Streptomyces collinus Tu 365: one gene and its partner. The protein of the gene in region 1 interacts with the protein of each later gene in a pairwise test. Links are inferred from orthologs where the notes say so. Each region holds a gene or a part of one and is shown on either strand. Other genes may lie near its edges. The genes, in order: panC and B446_RS08670.

Region 1 (7,338 bases):
GCCGCCCGCACCCCGCGGAGCGGGTCAGCGCAGGACGCCCTCGATGAAGTCGGTGCCCAGGCGGGCCACCACCGAGAGGTCGAGCTGGTGCTGGACGTAGCGGCCGCGGCGGCCGCTGGTGATCAGGCCCGCCCGTCTCAGCACCGCGAGGTGCCGGGAGATCTCGGGGGCGGACATGCCGTGCGCCTGCGCCAGTTCGCCCGTCGTGTGCGCGGCGCGGGCCAGGTGGCGGCACAGCCGCATCCGCACCGGGTGGGCCAGCGCCTCGAGGCGGAGCGTGAGCTGCTCGACCGAGGGCGCCTCGGGGTGGGAGCCGCTGACGGGGTAGGTGAGCGTGGGCTGCCAGCCGTACCGGTGCAGGACCAGCAGATGCGGCCAGCCCAGGCTGGTCGGCACCAGGACCAGGCCGCCGTCGCCGGTGGCCGTGCGGCCCACCAGGAGCTTGTCGACCGTGATCAGGCCGGCCTCCTCGTCCAGCGACACGGCGCCCGAGAGCGAGGAGAGGGCCTCGCCGAGGCCCTTGCGGCGCAGCAGATCGGTCCGGTGCCGGGCGTCCGCCGCGAGTTCGGGCCGGAGCCGGGCCCAGGTGTCGGCGAAGAACGCCTCATCGCAGTCGAGCAGGAGCTGCCGGAACCAGGCGCGGACCGCCGGCGGGTCCTCCAGCAGCCGCCGGGTGAACCGCTCCTGCACGACCCCGCGCGCGGCGGCCAGCTCCAGGGAGCGCCGGCGCATCACGGGGTCGTCGAGCGGGCCCGGGTCGGCCACGTCGTAGCGCAGCTGGCAGGTGAACTCCAGGGCCGCGTGGACGAACTGTTGGTCCGTCAGCCCGTCGAGCTGGTCCAGCTCCTCGGCCAGCGTGGCGCCCGGTCGCGCGCGCCCGCCCGGGATGCCCGCGAACGGGGCGAAGACGTCGGAGAACGTCGTGCGCCACAGGAAATCCGCCTCGCACAGCCGGTCGGCCAGGCCCGGGTCCAGCCCGGCCGTCACGGCGGTGGCCCACCCGCGCAGCCGCGGGTGGTGGCCGGGCTCGCTGAGCGCGTGCAGTGCCATCCCCAGCTCCGCCAGCGGGGAGGGCGTGAAGCTCACCCTTCGCCATCTCCCGGCGTCACCGGTGCCCAGGCCGTCCCCGGCGGCGGCCAGCCCGGTGATGTCGATGGTCACGCTCATGCCCCCATCGTGCACCCGGCCACCGACAGCGCCGGACCCCGGCCCGGCGCGTGACCTGCGCGAACCGGTCGTGGCCGCCTGCCCGCGGATCCCGGCACCGCGGGGACCCGGCACCGCAGGGTCACCACCGCAGCGTCGCGGCACCACTGGGTCACGGCAGCACGGGGCTATGGCACTGTCGGGCCACGGCACCGTTGGGCTACGGCACCGCCGGCAGGCGGGCCGCGAAGTCCCGCACCGCCGCGCGGACGTCGTCGGCCGTCCACTCCAGGCCCGCGGCCCGCACCGACACCTCGGTGCACGCGATGCCGGGCCCGGCGCCGGTCCAGGCGCTCGCGAAGAGCATCACCGACGTCTCCTCGGCCTGGCGCACGGCCGCCTCCGCCACCACGTCGGGCTCGTACGGCAGCCAGACCTGGAACTCGTGGGTGTGCGGCACCCCGGGGTGCACCCGCGACCAGGCCACCCCGGCCCCGGCGAAGCCCTCGCGCAGCGCGGCGGCCACCACGCGCGCGTGGCGCACGTATTCCGGCAGCCGGGGCAGCTCACGCTCCAGGCCGACCAGCGCGGACAGCACGGTCGGGAACTGCTGGAAGATCATGCCGCCGTACCGGTGCCGCCAGGTCCTCGCCTCCTCGACCAGCGTCCGCGGACCCGCGAGCGCGGCACCCCCGAGCCCGCCGAGGGACTTGTAGAACGACACGTAGACGCTGTCGGCCAGCCCCGCGATCTCCTCCAGCGGGCGCCCGAAGTGCTCGGCGCACTCCCACAGGCGCGCGCCGTCGAAGTGCACCACCGCGTCGCGCTCCCGCGCCGCCTCGACGAGTGCGGTCAGCTCCTCCCAGGACGGCAGCAGGAAACCGGCGTCCCTGAGGGGCAGTTCCAGCATCAGCGTGCCGAACGGCTCGGCGAGGTCGCGTATCTCCTCGGCCGTCGGCTGGCGCGGCTCGTCGGTCACGAGGATCGGGCGCAGACCGCTGACCTGGCTGAACGCGTGCCGCTCATGGACCTCGGGATGGGCGAGGGCGTGCAGCGCGACCGCCTGGTCGCCGGTGCGGCCCGCCCAGCAGCGCAGGGCCACCTGCTGGGCCATCGTGCCCGTCGGGAAGAAGGCGGCGGCCTCCGTGCCGAGCAGCGCCGCGACCCGCTCCTCCAGGGCGGCCACGACCCGGTTGCCGTAGATGTCGGCCGGCTCGTCCAGGTCGTACACCCCGGCCGCCGACTCGGTCAGGTGCGCCAGGCGCTCGCGCATCGTGCTGCCCCAGTCGGCGTGGGACAGCGTGCGCCGCGCCTGCCGCTGGGCCGCGGCGCGCCGTTCCCGCAGCAGCTCCGCCGCCGGCCGCTCCGCCGGCTCCGGCCGTGCCTGCCCCGCCGGCTGTTCTTCGTGCAGCTCACCCTTGTCAGTCATGCCGGGATCATCCCCCGCCCCGTCCCGCGCGGGCAGCGGATTTTCCCCGGGGTGCGGGGCGTGGGGAAACCCACAGCCTGTGGACGACCGGCCGCCGCCGCACCGGATAGCGTTAACATGACGAGAAATCGTCCGGTACCCAGTGCGGACTGGAACGGGAAGGCCGCCGTCGCGTGAGTACAGTCCACCAGCAAGACCTCAGGGACCGCCCCGCGCGGCTCACCGTCGGCGTCGTGGGCGCCGGCCGCGTGGGCCCCGCCCTGGCTGCCTCCCTCCAGCTCGCCGGACACCGCCCGGTGGCCGTCTCCGGAGTCTCCGAAGCCTCCCGCAGGCGCGCCGAGACGATGCTCCCGGACGTGCCGCTGGTGCCGCCCGCCGAGGTCCTCCAGCGCGCCGACCTCGTCCTGCTCACGGTCCCCGACGACGCCCTGCCCGGCCTGGTCGCCGGCCTCGCCGAGACCGGCGCGGTCCGGCCCGGACAGCTCCTCGTGCACACCTCGGGGCGGTACGGCGCGAAGGTGCTCGACCCCGCCCTGCGCGCGGGCGCCCTGCCCCTGGCGCTGCACCCGGCGATGACCTTCACCGGCACCCCGGTGGACGTCCAGCGCCTGGCGGGCTGCTCCTTCGGCGTCACCGCGCCCGCGGAACTGCGCCTGGCCGCCGAGGCCCTGGTCATCGAGATGGGCGGCGAGCCGGAGTGGATCGGCGAGGAGAACCGCCCGCTCTACCACGCGGCCCTCGCCCTGGGCGCCAACCACCTGGTGACCCTGGTCGCCCAATCCATGGAACTGCTGCGCACGGCCGGGGTCACGGCCCCCGACCGGATGCTGGGCCCGCTGCTCGGCGCCGCCCTGGACAACGCGCTGCGCTCCGGTGACGCGGCGCTCACCGGCCCGGTCGCGCGCGGGGACGCGGGCACCGTCGCCGCGCACGTCACCGAGTTGCGCAGGCACGCCCCGGGGACCGTGGCGGGCTACCTGGCGATGGCCCGCGCCACCGCCGACCGCGCCCTCGCCCACGGCCTGCTGAAGCCGGAGCTCGCCGAGGACCTGCTCGGCGTCCTGGCCGACGGCACCACCGGCACGGAAGGCACCGACGGCACCGACGGCACCGAGGGGAACGCCCGATGACCACCGCCCTGCTGAGCACCGCCGACGAGCTGCACGCGCGCGTGCGTCACGGCCGCCGCGCCGTCGTCATGACCATGGGCGCCCTGCACGAGGGCCACGCCACCCTGATCCGCGCCGCGCGCGAGATCGCCGGACGGGACGGCGAGGTCGTCGTCACCGTCTTCGTCAACCCGCTCCAGTTCGGTGCCGGCGAGGACCTCGACCGCTATCCCCGCACCCTCGAAGCCGACCTGAAGCTCGCCGAGCAGGCGGGCGCCGACGCGGTGTTCGCGCCCTCGGTGGACGAGGTGTACCCCGGCGGCCAGCCCCAGGTGCGGATCTCCGCGGGCCCGATGGGCGAGCGCCTGGAGGGAGCCGCGCGGCCCGGGCACTTCGACGGTGTGCTCACCGTCGTCGCCAAGCTGCTGCACCTCAGCCGCCCCGACGTGGCCCTGTTCGGGCAGAAGGACGCCCAGCAGCTCGCCCTGATCCGGCGCATGGTGCGGGACCTGAACTTCGGCGTCGAGATCGTCGGCGTCCCGACCGTGCGCGAGGCCGACGGGCTCGCCCTGTCCAGCCGCAACCGCTACCTGTCGCCCGACGAGCGCCGTACCGCCCTCGCCCTGTCCCGCGCCCTGTTCGCGGGGCGCGACCGGCACGCGGCGCAGGAGGCGCTGCGCGCCCGGGCCCGTGAGGTGCCCTCCACGCACGCGCGGGCCGAGGCGCTGAGCGCCATAGGCGAGTCCCGGGCGGCAGCCGACGCGCACGCCGTGGCCACGGCCGCCCCCGGCGGCCCCGCGGCCGTCCGCGCGGCCGCCCGCCAGGCCCTGGACGAGGCCGGCCGCGTGGAGCCCCCGCTGAAGCTGGACTACCTCGCCCTGGTGGATCCCTCGGACTTCACCGAGATCGGCGACGGCTTCACCGGCGAGGCCGTCCTCGCCGTGGCCGCCCGGGTGGGCACCACCCGGCTGATCGACAACATCCCCCTCACCTTCGGAAACCTCGGAGCCGCCTCGTGACCAGCACAGGCATACGACTGCACGCACCCGCGCCCGGGTGGTCGATCTCCGCGGACGTGGTCGTCGTCGGCTCCGGGGTGGCGGGCCTGACCGCCGCCCTGCGCTGCGAGGCCGCGGGCCTGACGACCGTCGTCGTCACCAAGGCCCGTCTGGACGACGGCTCCACGCGCTGGGCGCAGGGCGGCATCGCCGCCGCCCTGGGCGACGGCGACACCCCCGAGCAGCACCTCCAGGACACCCTGGTGGCGGGCGCCGGCCTGTGTGACGAGGAGGCCGTGCGGCTCCTCGTCACCGAGGGCCCCGACGCCGTGCGACGGCTCATCTCCACCGGTGCCCACTTCGACACCGACGACGGGGGCGACATCCAGCTCACCCGCGAGGGCGGCCACCACCGGCGCCGTATCGCGCACGCGGGCGGCGACGCGACCGGAGCGGAGATCTCCCGCGCCCTGGTGGAGGCGGTCCGCGCGCGCGGACTGCGCACCGTCGAGAACGCGCTGGTCCTGGACCTGCTCACGGACGCGGAGGGCCGCACCGCCGGCGTCACCCTGCACGTGATGGGCGAGGGCCAGCACGACGGCGTGGGCGCCGTGCACGCGCCCGCGGTCGTCCTCGCGACCGGCGGCATGGGCCAGGTGTTCTCCGCGACCACCAACCCGTCCGTGTCCACCGGCGACGGGGTGGCGCTCGCGCTGCGCGCCGGAGCCGAGGTCAGCGACCTGGAGTTCGTCCAGTTCCACCCGACCGTGCTGTTCCTCGGCGCGGACGCCGAGGGCCAGCAGCCGCTCGTCTCGGAGGCGGTGCGCGGCGAGGGCGCCCACCTGGTCGACGGCGACGGCGTGCGCTTCATGGTCGGCCAGCACGAGCTGGCCGAGCTGGCGCCCCGGGACATCGTCGCCAAGGGCATCACGCGGCGGATGCTGGAGCAGGACGCCGAGCACATGTTCCTCGACGCCCGGCACTTCGGCGCCGACATGTGGGAGCACCGCTTCCCGACCATCCTGGCCGCCTGCCGGGCCAACGGCATCGACCCGGTCACCGAACCCATCCCGATCGCACCGGCCGCCCACTACGCCTCCGGCGGCGTGCGCACCGACGCGCGCGGCCGGACGACCGTGCCCGGCCTGTACGCGTGCGGCGAGGTCGCCTGCACCGGCGTGCACGGCGCCAACCGGCTCGCCTCCAACTCCCTCCTCGAAGGGCTCGTCTACGCCGAGCGGATCGCCGCCGACATCGCCGCCGGGCACGCCGGGAACGGCCTGCACGCGCGCGTGCCCGCGCCGGTCCCGGTCCCCGAGCGGCCCGCGCACCCGCTGCTCGCCCCCGAGGCCCGGTTCGCCATCCAGCGGACCATGACCGACGGCGCGGGCGTGCTGCGCTCGGCGGAGTCCCTGGAGAAGGCCGCCGACCAGCTCCAGCGGCTGCACAGCGAGGCCCGCGACGCCCTGGACGAGAACGGCAAGACCGCCGAGCCGGGCGTCGACACCTGGGAGGCCACCAACCTCCTGTGCGTGGCCCGCGTCCTGGTCGCCGCCGCCCGGCTGCGCGAGGAGACCCGCGGCTGCCACTGGCGCGAGGACCGCGCCGAGCGCGACGACACCGCGTGGCGGCGCCACATCGTCGTACGGCTCAACCCGGACCGGTCCCTGGCCGTACACACCACCGACAGCGCGCATTTCCCCCCGACCCGGCACCACCGGCTTTCCCAGGAGCAGTGACAGACGTGAGCACCGACGACCTTCCCCTCGCCCCGACCGGCGGCTGCGGCGACGGCTGCGCCTGCGGCGCCGAGGGCGACGAGGAGTACCTGGAGAGCGGACTCGACCCCGCGCTCGCCGAGCTGCTGGCCGCCGCCGGGCTCGACCCCATCGAGGTCGAGGACATCGCCAACGTCGCCATCCAGGAGGACCTGGACGGCGGGGTGGACGTGACCACCGTCTCGACCATCCCCGAGGACGCGGTCGCCACCGGCGACTTCACCGTGCGCGAGGCCGGCGTGGTGGCCGGCCTGCGGGTCGCCGAGGCCGTGCTCTCCGTGGTCTGCACCGACGAGTTCGAGGTCGAGCGGCACGTCGAGGACGGCGACCGGGTCGAGGCCGGGCAGAAGCTGCTCTCGGTGACCACCCGCACGCGCGACCTGCTCACCGCCGAGCGCAGCGCCCTCAACATCCTGTGCCGCCTGTCCGGCATCGCGACCGCCACGCGCGCGTGGGCGGACGTGCTGGAGGGCACCGGGGCGCGCGTGCGCGACACCCGCAAGACGACGCCGGGCCTGCGCTCGCTGGAGAAGTTCGCCGTCCGCTGCGGCGGTGGCGTCAACCACCGCATGTCGCTCTCCGACGCCGCCCTGGTGAAGGACAACCACGTGGTGGCCGCCGGCGGTGTCGCGCAGGCGTTCAAGGCCGTGCGGGAGGCCTTCCCGGAGGTTCCCATCGAGGTCGAGGTCGACACCCTGCACCAGCTGCGCGAGGTCGTCGACGCGGGCGCGGACCTGATCCTGCTGGACAACTTCACGCCCGGCGAGTGCGCGGAGGCCGTCGGCATCGTCGCCGGCCGGGCGCTGCTGGAGGCCTCCGGCCGGCTCACGCTCGACACCGCACGCGCGTACGCCGAGACCGGCGTGGACTTCCTGGCG
Region 2 (7,336 bases), 2.8 Mb from region 1 along the record:
CGAGGAGGACTAGCGAGCGCGTCCGCGTCGCGGGCGATCCGCAGGCTAGGGGCCGAAGCGATCCGCCGGGGATCCGCCGAAGCGATCCGCCGGGGATCCGCCGAAGCGATCCGCCGGGGACGCGCCGGGCCGTGTCCGGGAAGTCCCGCCTGCCCCACGGCGACCGCCACGCCCGGCGCACGTACCGGACGCCGCGAGGCCGCCCTCCGGGTGGGCGACGGGATTCGCGGAGACGATCTAGCGATCCGCTGCCCCCGCCGGTCCGTCCGGGCGGACCCACGTCCGGGCCAGGTCCGCCACCCAGGCCGCCGCCGCGGCGGGCTCGGGCGGGGGCGCGCCGACGACCACGAGTTCGGTGACGCCCGCCGCGGCCAGGCCCGGGAGGTGCTCCGGTGTGCCGTCGCTCAGCGCGACGGCGATCGTGAGCTCCTCCACCGCGCGGCCGCGGCGGGCGCACTCCTCGGCGAGGACGCCGACACGCGAGCGGACCTGCGCCGCCGGGACGTTGAAGCCGTACCAGCCGTCCGCGTGGCCGGCCGCGCGGCGCAGCGCGGTGTCGCTGTTGCCGCCGACGACGACCGGGAGCCGGCCGCCCCGCAGCGGCTTGGGGTTGACCCGGATCGCGTCGAAGCGGGTGAACTCGCCGTCGAACGAGGCCGGGTCCCCGGACCAGAGGGCGCGCATCGCGGCCAGGTACTCCTCGGTGCGCCGCCCACGCCCGGCGAACGGGACCCCGAGCGCGGCGAACTCCTCGGCCGACCAGCCGACCCCGACCCCGAGGCCGAACCGCCCGGCCGAGAGCACGTCGAGCGTGGCGGCCTGCTTGGCGACCACGACCGGGTTGTGCTCGGGCAGCAGCAGCACACCGGTGGCCAGCTCGATCCGGCTGGTGACCGCGGCGGCGAAGGCCAGGGCGAGCAGCGGGTCCAGCCAGTCCGCGTCCGCGGGCACCGCGATCCGGCCGTCGTCCGCGTACGGGTAGCGGGAGACGGGCGCGTCCACGAGCACCACGTGCTCACCGCACCACAGCCGCGCGAACCCGTGCGCCTCCGCGGCCACGGCCACGGCCCGGATCACCTCCGGACGGGCACCGTCGCCGATGCCGAGCGCGTGCAACCCCAGCCGCATCGCCACCTCCTGGCGCCACCGTAGGCGCACGGTACGGCGCTGCCCGCGCGGCGGCCCGCCGGGCGCCGTCCGGTTCCGCCGGGCGGGTGAGCCGGCGGCCGGGCCGCGGTGCCGACATACGGAAAGCGGATGGTCTGTTCGCGTGAGGGGGCTGGCGCCGTACGGAGCGCGTCCGCCCGGTCGCCTCATAGTGGCGGCATGAGCATTGATCAGGGCACCGACGAACTGATCGTCCTGCAGGCCCCGCAGGCGACGGTCCTGGCGCGGCAGCTTGTCGAGGGAGTGGGCAGCCATCAGGAGCGGAAGGCGACGGTGGTCCTCGCCTCCTTCCGGGGCGGCTACTGGCTGCGCCGCTTCACGGAGGAGCCCGACCTGGGCGCCGTGCGGCCGCACGACCGCCCGACCTCGGTGGACTGGGCGCGCCTGCGGGACCTGCTGCGACGGCCCGAGCTGCTGGACGACGACCGCCGGGAGCGAGGCAGCATGGGCCCGCACCTGGCCGTGCTGGAGATCGCCGTGTCCCTGGCCGCGGGGCACCCCCTCGACCTGTGCCGGGTGGCGATGCAGCTGTCCGGGGCGGAGTGGCGGGACGTCCTGCTGAGGATGGAGTCGGCCGCGGACTTCGTCTGAGGCCGGCGGCCGGACGGCCGGTGGACCCGTCGGCCCCGCCGGACCGTCAGACCACCAGCGCGGCCGCGCAGACGGCCAGGGCCACCGCGCACAGCACCGCGGCCGTCGCCTGCCGGCCCGCGAGCGCGGGCGGCCGGGGCCGGGAGGCCAGGGCGTGGATCCGCCGCTGGGCCACCCCCAGGAAGCCGAGCCAGAGCGCGCAGCACAGCGCGCACACCGTGACCCCGCCGGCCGTGGGCCCGCCGTGCAGGGCGGTCCGCACGGCGAGGACGGCGGCCACGGTGCTCGACAGCGTCGTACGGCGCCAGGCCAGCCGGGTCCGCTCCGGCTGGAGCCCCGGGTCGCGGTCCCCGACGGCCCTGGGCGCGCTCATCCCGCCCATCCGACCAGCACCACCACGACCATGGCGACGGCCACCACCGCGACCACCAGGCCGAGCACCGCGGGGAAGCGGGACGTCGGCAGGTCCTCGCCGCGCCGCATCGCCCGCTCGCAGCGCACCCAGTGGTTCACCGCGCGCAGCGAGCACAGCACCCCGGCGCCGAGCAGGGCCAGCGCGAGCCCCACCCGCCAGGCCCAGCGCAGGTCCGGCAGGAACTGGTCCACCGCGAAGCCGCCGCCGATCAGCGCCAGCGCGGTGCGCAGCCAGGCCAGGAAGGTGCGCTCGTTGGCCAGCGAGAACCGGTAGTCGGGGGTGCTGCCCTCGTCCCGTACCTGCTCCGGGGCGAACCAGAGCCGTACGTTCCGCGCGAATTCGATCACGCGCAGGACCCTACCGGGGCGTCACCCGGCCGACCGGAACTCCCCGAGCCGCTCGTACGCGGCCAGCCCGTCCGGCACCCACTCCCACTCGTCCAGGCGCCGTGCGACCTCGTCCTCGGTCAGGAAGCCGTACCACGCGACCTCCTCCGCCTGGGGCCGCACCGGCAGCTCGCAGCGCACCTCGTACACCGCCGACCACCAGCTGTGCCCGGCCCCGTCGTCGTAGAGGAACCGGAACAGGGGCCGCGGCCGGGGCAGGCCGGTGACGCCCAGCTCCTCCTCCGCCTCCCGCAGGGCCGCCTCGTCGTAGGACTCGCCCGCGCCGACGACACCGCCGACGAACAGGTCGTAGAGGGAGGGGAAGACCAGCTTGGTGGCGGTGCGGCGGTGCACGAACAGCCGCCCGGCCGCGTCCCGGGCCTGGACGAAGACGCACCGGTGGCGCAGGCCCCGCGCGTACGCCTCGCCGCGCGGGACCCGGTCCACGACCCGGTCGTGCTCGTCGACGATGTCGAGGATCTCGTCAGCAGGATTCATGCCCGCATCCAAGCAGGCCGGCCAGGCACGGCCCGCACTCCGCCGGTGGGCTCGCCGGCGCCGGAGGCCGGCCCCTGCCCGGCGGGCCCGGCGGCCTCGGCACCGATAGAGACGCCGCCCGCCGGGGTCCGCGCCGCCGGAGATGCCGCCCGGCGGGCCAGGCGCCGCCGGAGATGCCCCCGGCGGGCTCAGCGGTGCTGGAGGTCGTGGTCGGGGCGGGGCTGGGACGGGCCGCAGGGCATCGCCGGGTGCAGGCCGAGCAGGACGATGCCCGCGACGATGGCGGCGAGCCCCGCCGCCTCCCAGGCCAGCGCCCCGGTGTCGGTGTGCAGCCGGTCGCCGAGGAAGCCGACCCCGCACAGGATGCCGGCCAGCGGCTGGGCCGCCGTGAGCGCGGGCAGCGACATGCGCAGCTCGGCCGTCTCGAAGGCGCTCTGCACCAGGACCAGCGCGGTGACGCCCAGCACCAGCACGCCGTACGGCTGCCAGTCGGTGACCAGGCCCGCGAGGCCGCCCTCGGAGAAGCGGGTGCCGCTCACCCGGGTGAGCGCGTCCTGCACGCCGTACAGCAGCCCAGCGGCGGTGGCCAGCAGGACCGGGCCCCGCTCCAGCCGGGACCGCTTGGCGTACGTGGTGAGCACCAGCGCGGTGCCGAGCATCGCCCCGATGATCAGCCAGTGCCGCACCGGATCGGCGACGGCGCTGCCCGCCCGCGGTTGGCCCGCGAGGATGAAGGCGCTCACGCCGCCCGCGAGCAGCGCGAGGCCGGTCCAGCCCTGCCGGCCCAGGGACCTGCCGGTCCGGTACCGGGACAGGGCGAGCGCGAACAGCAGGTTGGTGGCGAGCAACGGCTCCACCAGGGAGATCTCGCCCTTGCCGAGGGCCACGGCGCCGAGCGCCATGCCGGCCACCATCAGGGCGATGCCGCCCAGCCAGCGCGGCACCCGCATGAGGTCCAGGAGCAGCCGGAACGACAGGAAGTCGCCGAGCGGTGCCCTCTGGGCGACGTCCTGCTGGAGCACGAAGCCGAAGCCCACGCAGCAGGCCGCACTCACGGCGAGGAGGAGAACCAGAACGGACAAGCTGCGTACCTCGATCATCCGGCCGGACCATGGACGCGTAGGGGCCCGACTGTAGCGCTCCGGGACGGCATTGACCCGGAGAGTACCCGGAACCGGACCCACGGCCCGGCCACGGTGCCCGGCCCGGCGGTGGACCGCCCGGGGCGGCGGGACCGTCCGGCGCGGCGGGACCGTCCGGCCATGGTGGGCCGCGGGCGGACCCGGCGCCATGGCGTACGCCACAGCGTTCCGGCCGCTTTCCGGCCGTGTCCCGCGCCCGCACCACCCCGAGCAGGGCACTCGCGCCCGGGCGGCTCCTGCCGACAGAATGGTTGAAGCCGGGAACATTCCGGTTCCGCTTGACGCGATCCATGGCTGGGGGTTTGCTGTGCGTGATCGGTCGATGGCAGCCCGAGAAACAGGAAGTTCCGCGGTGCCCCCTCTCCCGCCCCTGCTCGGCGCTCGCCGGGCCCCCACGGCCCCGTCCGGCGACACCGCCCCGGACGACTCCGGCGTGTTACCCGGCGCGGTCGGCGACCCCTTCGCCGACGCCCTGGACGACGCCCTGGACGACGCCCTCAGCGACGCCGAACTGCTCGCGGCCCGGGCCGCGCTCACGCAGGGCCGGAGGCAGGCCGCCCGCTCGCTGCTGCTGCACACCGGCGACGACTGGGACCGCCGCGGCCACCGCGTCACCGTCCTGGCCGGCGCGCCGGACGCCGCCGCCCGGGCCCACGACTGGCTGCTCGCCGAGCCCGGGTCCGCCGACGCCGTCACCCTGCACGCCCTCGCCCTGGTCCAGCGGGCCCTGCGCGGCGAGGAGGACGCCGACCGGGCCCGCGAGGCCTGCGGCACCGCCGCCGCCCTCGCCCCCGCCGACCCCACCCCCTGGCTCGGCCTGCTGCTGCTCGCCCGCACCCTCGGCCCCGAACAGGAACTGCTGCGGGTCTTCGCCGAACTCCGCGAGCGCCACCCCGACCACCACCACGCCCACCACCTGCTGGTCGCCCGGCTCGCCGAACGGCCCGAGGGCGGCCGGGCCGAGTCCCACGAGGTGTACGACCTCGCCGAGCGCGCGGCGGCCGACGCCCCCGCCGACTCCCCGCTGGCCGTCCTGCCGGTGGTCGCCTACGCCGAGCGCTACCGGGTCCTCGCCGCCACCGGCCTCGCCCCCGCCGACCCGGCCGCCTCCGGGCACTGGTCGGGGCCCCGGGCCCGCCGGGTCCTGCGCGCCGCCTTCGACTGGTGGCTGGAATGGGAGCGCGACGAGCACCCCCGCCACCACACCGACCTCAACCACCTGGCCTTCGCCATGTCCTGCGCCGGCCGCCCGGCCGAGGCGGCCGCCCTCTTCCGGCGCATCGGCCGCCACGCCACCAGGGCCCCCTGGTCCTACCCGCACCGCGACCCCTGGCGGGCCTTCCACACCGCCCGGGCCCACGCGCTGCGCGGGCACGGCACCCGGGACTTCCTTACGGAATCCTGACCGGTCGCCCGACTCCCTGGCACCGACCGCCCCGGAAGTGCTCGAATGAACAGGTGAATCCCGAACCGACCGAGGACCCCGGCGCGCAGGGCAGGCCCGTCGGCCGCCGCGTGTTCCTCGGCACCCTGGGCCTCGGCGCCCTCGGCGTCGCCACCGCGCCCGCACTGCAACGCGGCCTCGAAGGCATCCTGGGCGCGGTCGCCGGCAGCGACCCGACCGGCCTGAGCGGACTGCTGCCCAACGGCGGCGGCTTCCGCTACTACTCGGTCGCCGCGTCCGTCCCGGACCGGGGACCCGCCGACTACCGGCTCACCGTCGACGGCCTGGTCGACCGCCCGCACACCTACACCCTGGACGACCTGCGGGGCATGCCGCAGAACCGGCTGGTCAGAGACGTCCAGTGCGTCACCGGCTGGCGGGTCCCGGGCACCCCCTTCCAGGGCGTACGGCTCTCCCGCCTGCTGGACGCCGCGGGCGTCCGCCCCTCGGCCCGGGCCATCCGCTTCACCTGCTTCGACGGCACCTACAGCGAGAGCCTCACCCTCGACCAGGCCCGCCGCCCGGACGTCCTGGTCGCCCTGCGCATGCAGGACAAGGACATCGGCCACGACCACGGCGGCCCGGTCCGCCTCTACGTCGCGCCCATGTACTTCTACAAGTCCGCCAAGTGGCTCTCCGGCATCACCGTGACCGATCGCGTCCGGCCCGGCTACTGGGAGAACCTCGGCTACGACGTGGACGCCTGGGTGGGCCGCTCGAACGGACGGACCGATGAGCCTACGAGCTGAGACCCCGGCGCCGCCGAGCGCCCGCGTCCGCCGCTTCGGCCCGGCCCAGCGGTGGGTGCACCGCACGACGGCCGCGCTGATGGGCGTGTGCGTCGTGACGGCGGCCTGCCTCTACGTCCCGCAGCTCGCCGTGCTCGTCGGGCGCCGCGAACTGGTCGTCCGCGTCCACGAGTGCGCCGGACTCGCCCTGCCGGTCCCCGTCCTGCTGGGCCTCGCCTCCCGCGCCTTCCGCGCCGACCTGCGCTTCCTCAACCGCTTCGGCCCGCACGACCGGATGTGGCTGCGGGCCGCGCTGGTGCGCGACAAACGGCGCTCCTCCCGCCCGGCGGGCAAGTTCAACGCGGGCCAGAAGATCTACGCCGCCTGGATCGCCGGGGCCGCGCTGGTCATGCTCGGCACCGGCCTGATGATGTGGTTCACCCACCTGGCGCCGCTGGTCTGGCGCACCTCGGCGACCTTCGTCCACGACTGGCTGGCCCTGACGATCGGCGTGGTCCTGGCCGGCCACATCGGCATGGCCCTGGGCGACCCGGAGGCACGCAGGGGCCTGCGCACGGGTTCGGTGAGCCGGGAGTGGGCGAAGCGCGAACACCCGCTGTGGCGGCCCTAGTCCGCGAATCGCCGGCCCGGCCGGGCGCCGGTCCGGGGACCGGCGGCTTCTCCGCCCGCGGGCCGCACGCGCCGTGGCGCGCCCTCGCGTCCCCCCGTCGTCGGCGGGGAAGCCGAGCGGGCCCACCCCCTCTCCGGCCTCCGTGACCGGCCTCGGAGAGGCCGGGGGTCACGTCGGGGAGGGGGTGGGCCCGCGTCGCCGTACCGTCGCTAGACCACCAGGGACAGCAGCAGCACCAGGCCGCCGCCGACCACCGAGAGGATGGTCTCCATGATCGACCAGGTCTTGACGGTCTGACCGACGCTCAGCCCGAAGTACTCCTTCACCAGCCAGA

The links.
Region 2: the proteins of panC (region 1) and B446_RS08670 interact in binary tests that used the Escherichia coli proteins (3 or more experiments, as listed by UniProt). The link is inferred for Streptomyces collinus Tu 365 from one-to-one orthologs.

The regions. Positions count from the first base shown.
Region 1 is NC_021985.1:4,802,007-4,809,344, forward strand. What follows is about bases 2,713-5,702. They hold panC (pantoate--beta-alanine ligase), read left to right. Parts: upstream 2,713-3,701; coding sequence 3,702-4,703; downstream 4,704-5,702. Other genes in these bases: B446_RS20865 (Rossmann-like and DUF2520 domain-containing protein), read left to right, coding at 2,749-3,705; B446_RS20875 (L-aspartate oxidase), read left to right, coding at 4,700-5,702. Outside these bases: B446_RS20855 (DUF5937 family protein), read right to left, coding at 25-1,167; B446_RS20860 (threonine aldolase family protein), read right to left, coding at 1,367-2,575; more of B446_RS20875, read left to right, coding at 5,703-6,421; nadC (carboxylating nicotinate-nucleotide diphosphorylase), read left to right, coding at 6,427-7,338. UniProt on the Escherichia coli protein: Catalyzes the condensation of pantoate with beta-alanine in an ATP-dependent reaction via a pantoyl-adenylate intermediate.
Region 2 is NC_021985.1:2,048,049-2,055,384, reverse strand. The notes cover bases 1,300-4,287. They hold B446_RS08670 (NUDIX hydrolase), read right to left. Parts: upstream 3,058-4,287; coding sequence 2,542-3,057; downstream 1,300-2,541. Other genes in these bases: B446_RS08665 (DMT family transporter), read right to left, coding at 3,246-4,139; B446_RS08675 (YidH family protein), read right to left, coding at 2,128-2,520; B446_RS08680 (DUF202 domain-containing protein), read right to left, coding at 1,805-2,131; B446_RS08685 (hypothetical protein), read left to right, coding at 1,327-1,758. Outside these bases: B446_RS08695 (NADP-dependent oxidoreductase), read left to right, coding at 1-13; B446_RS08690 (LLM class F420-dependent oxidoreductase), read right to left, coding at 238-1,128; B446_RS08660 (hypothetical protein), read left to right, coding at 4,552-5,604; B446_RS08655 (molybdopterin-dependent oxidoreductase), read left to right, coding at 5,658-6,392; B446_RS08650 (cytochrome b/b6 domain-containing protein), read left to right, coding at 6,376-7,002; B446_RS08645 (GntP family permease), read right to left, coding at 7,212-7,336.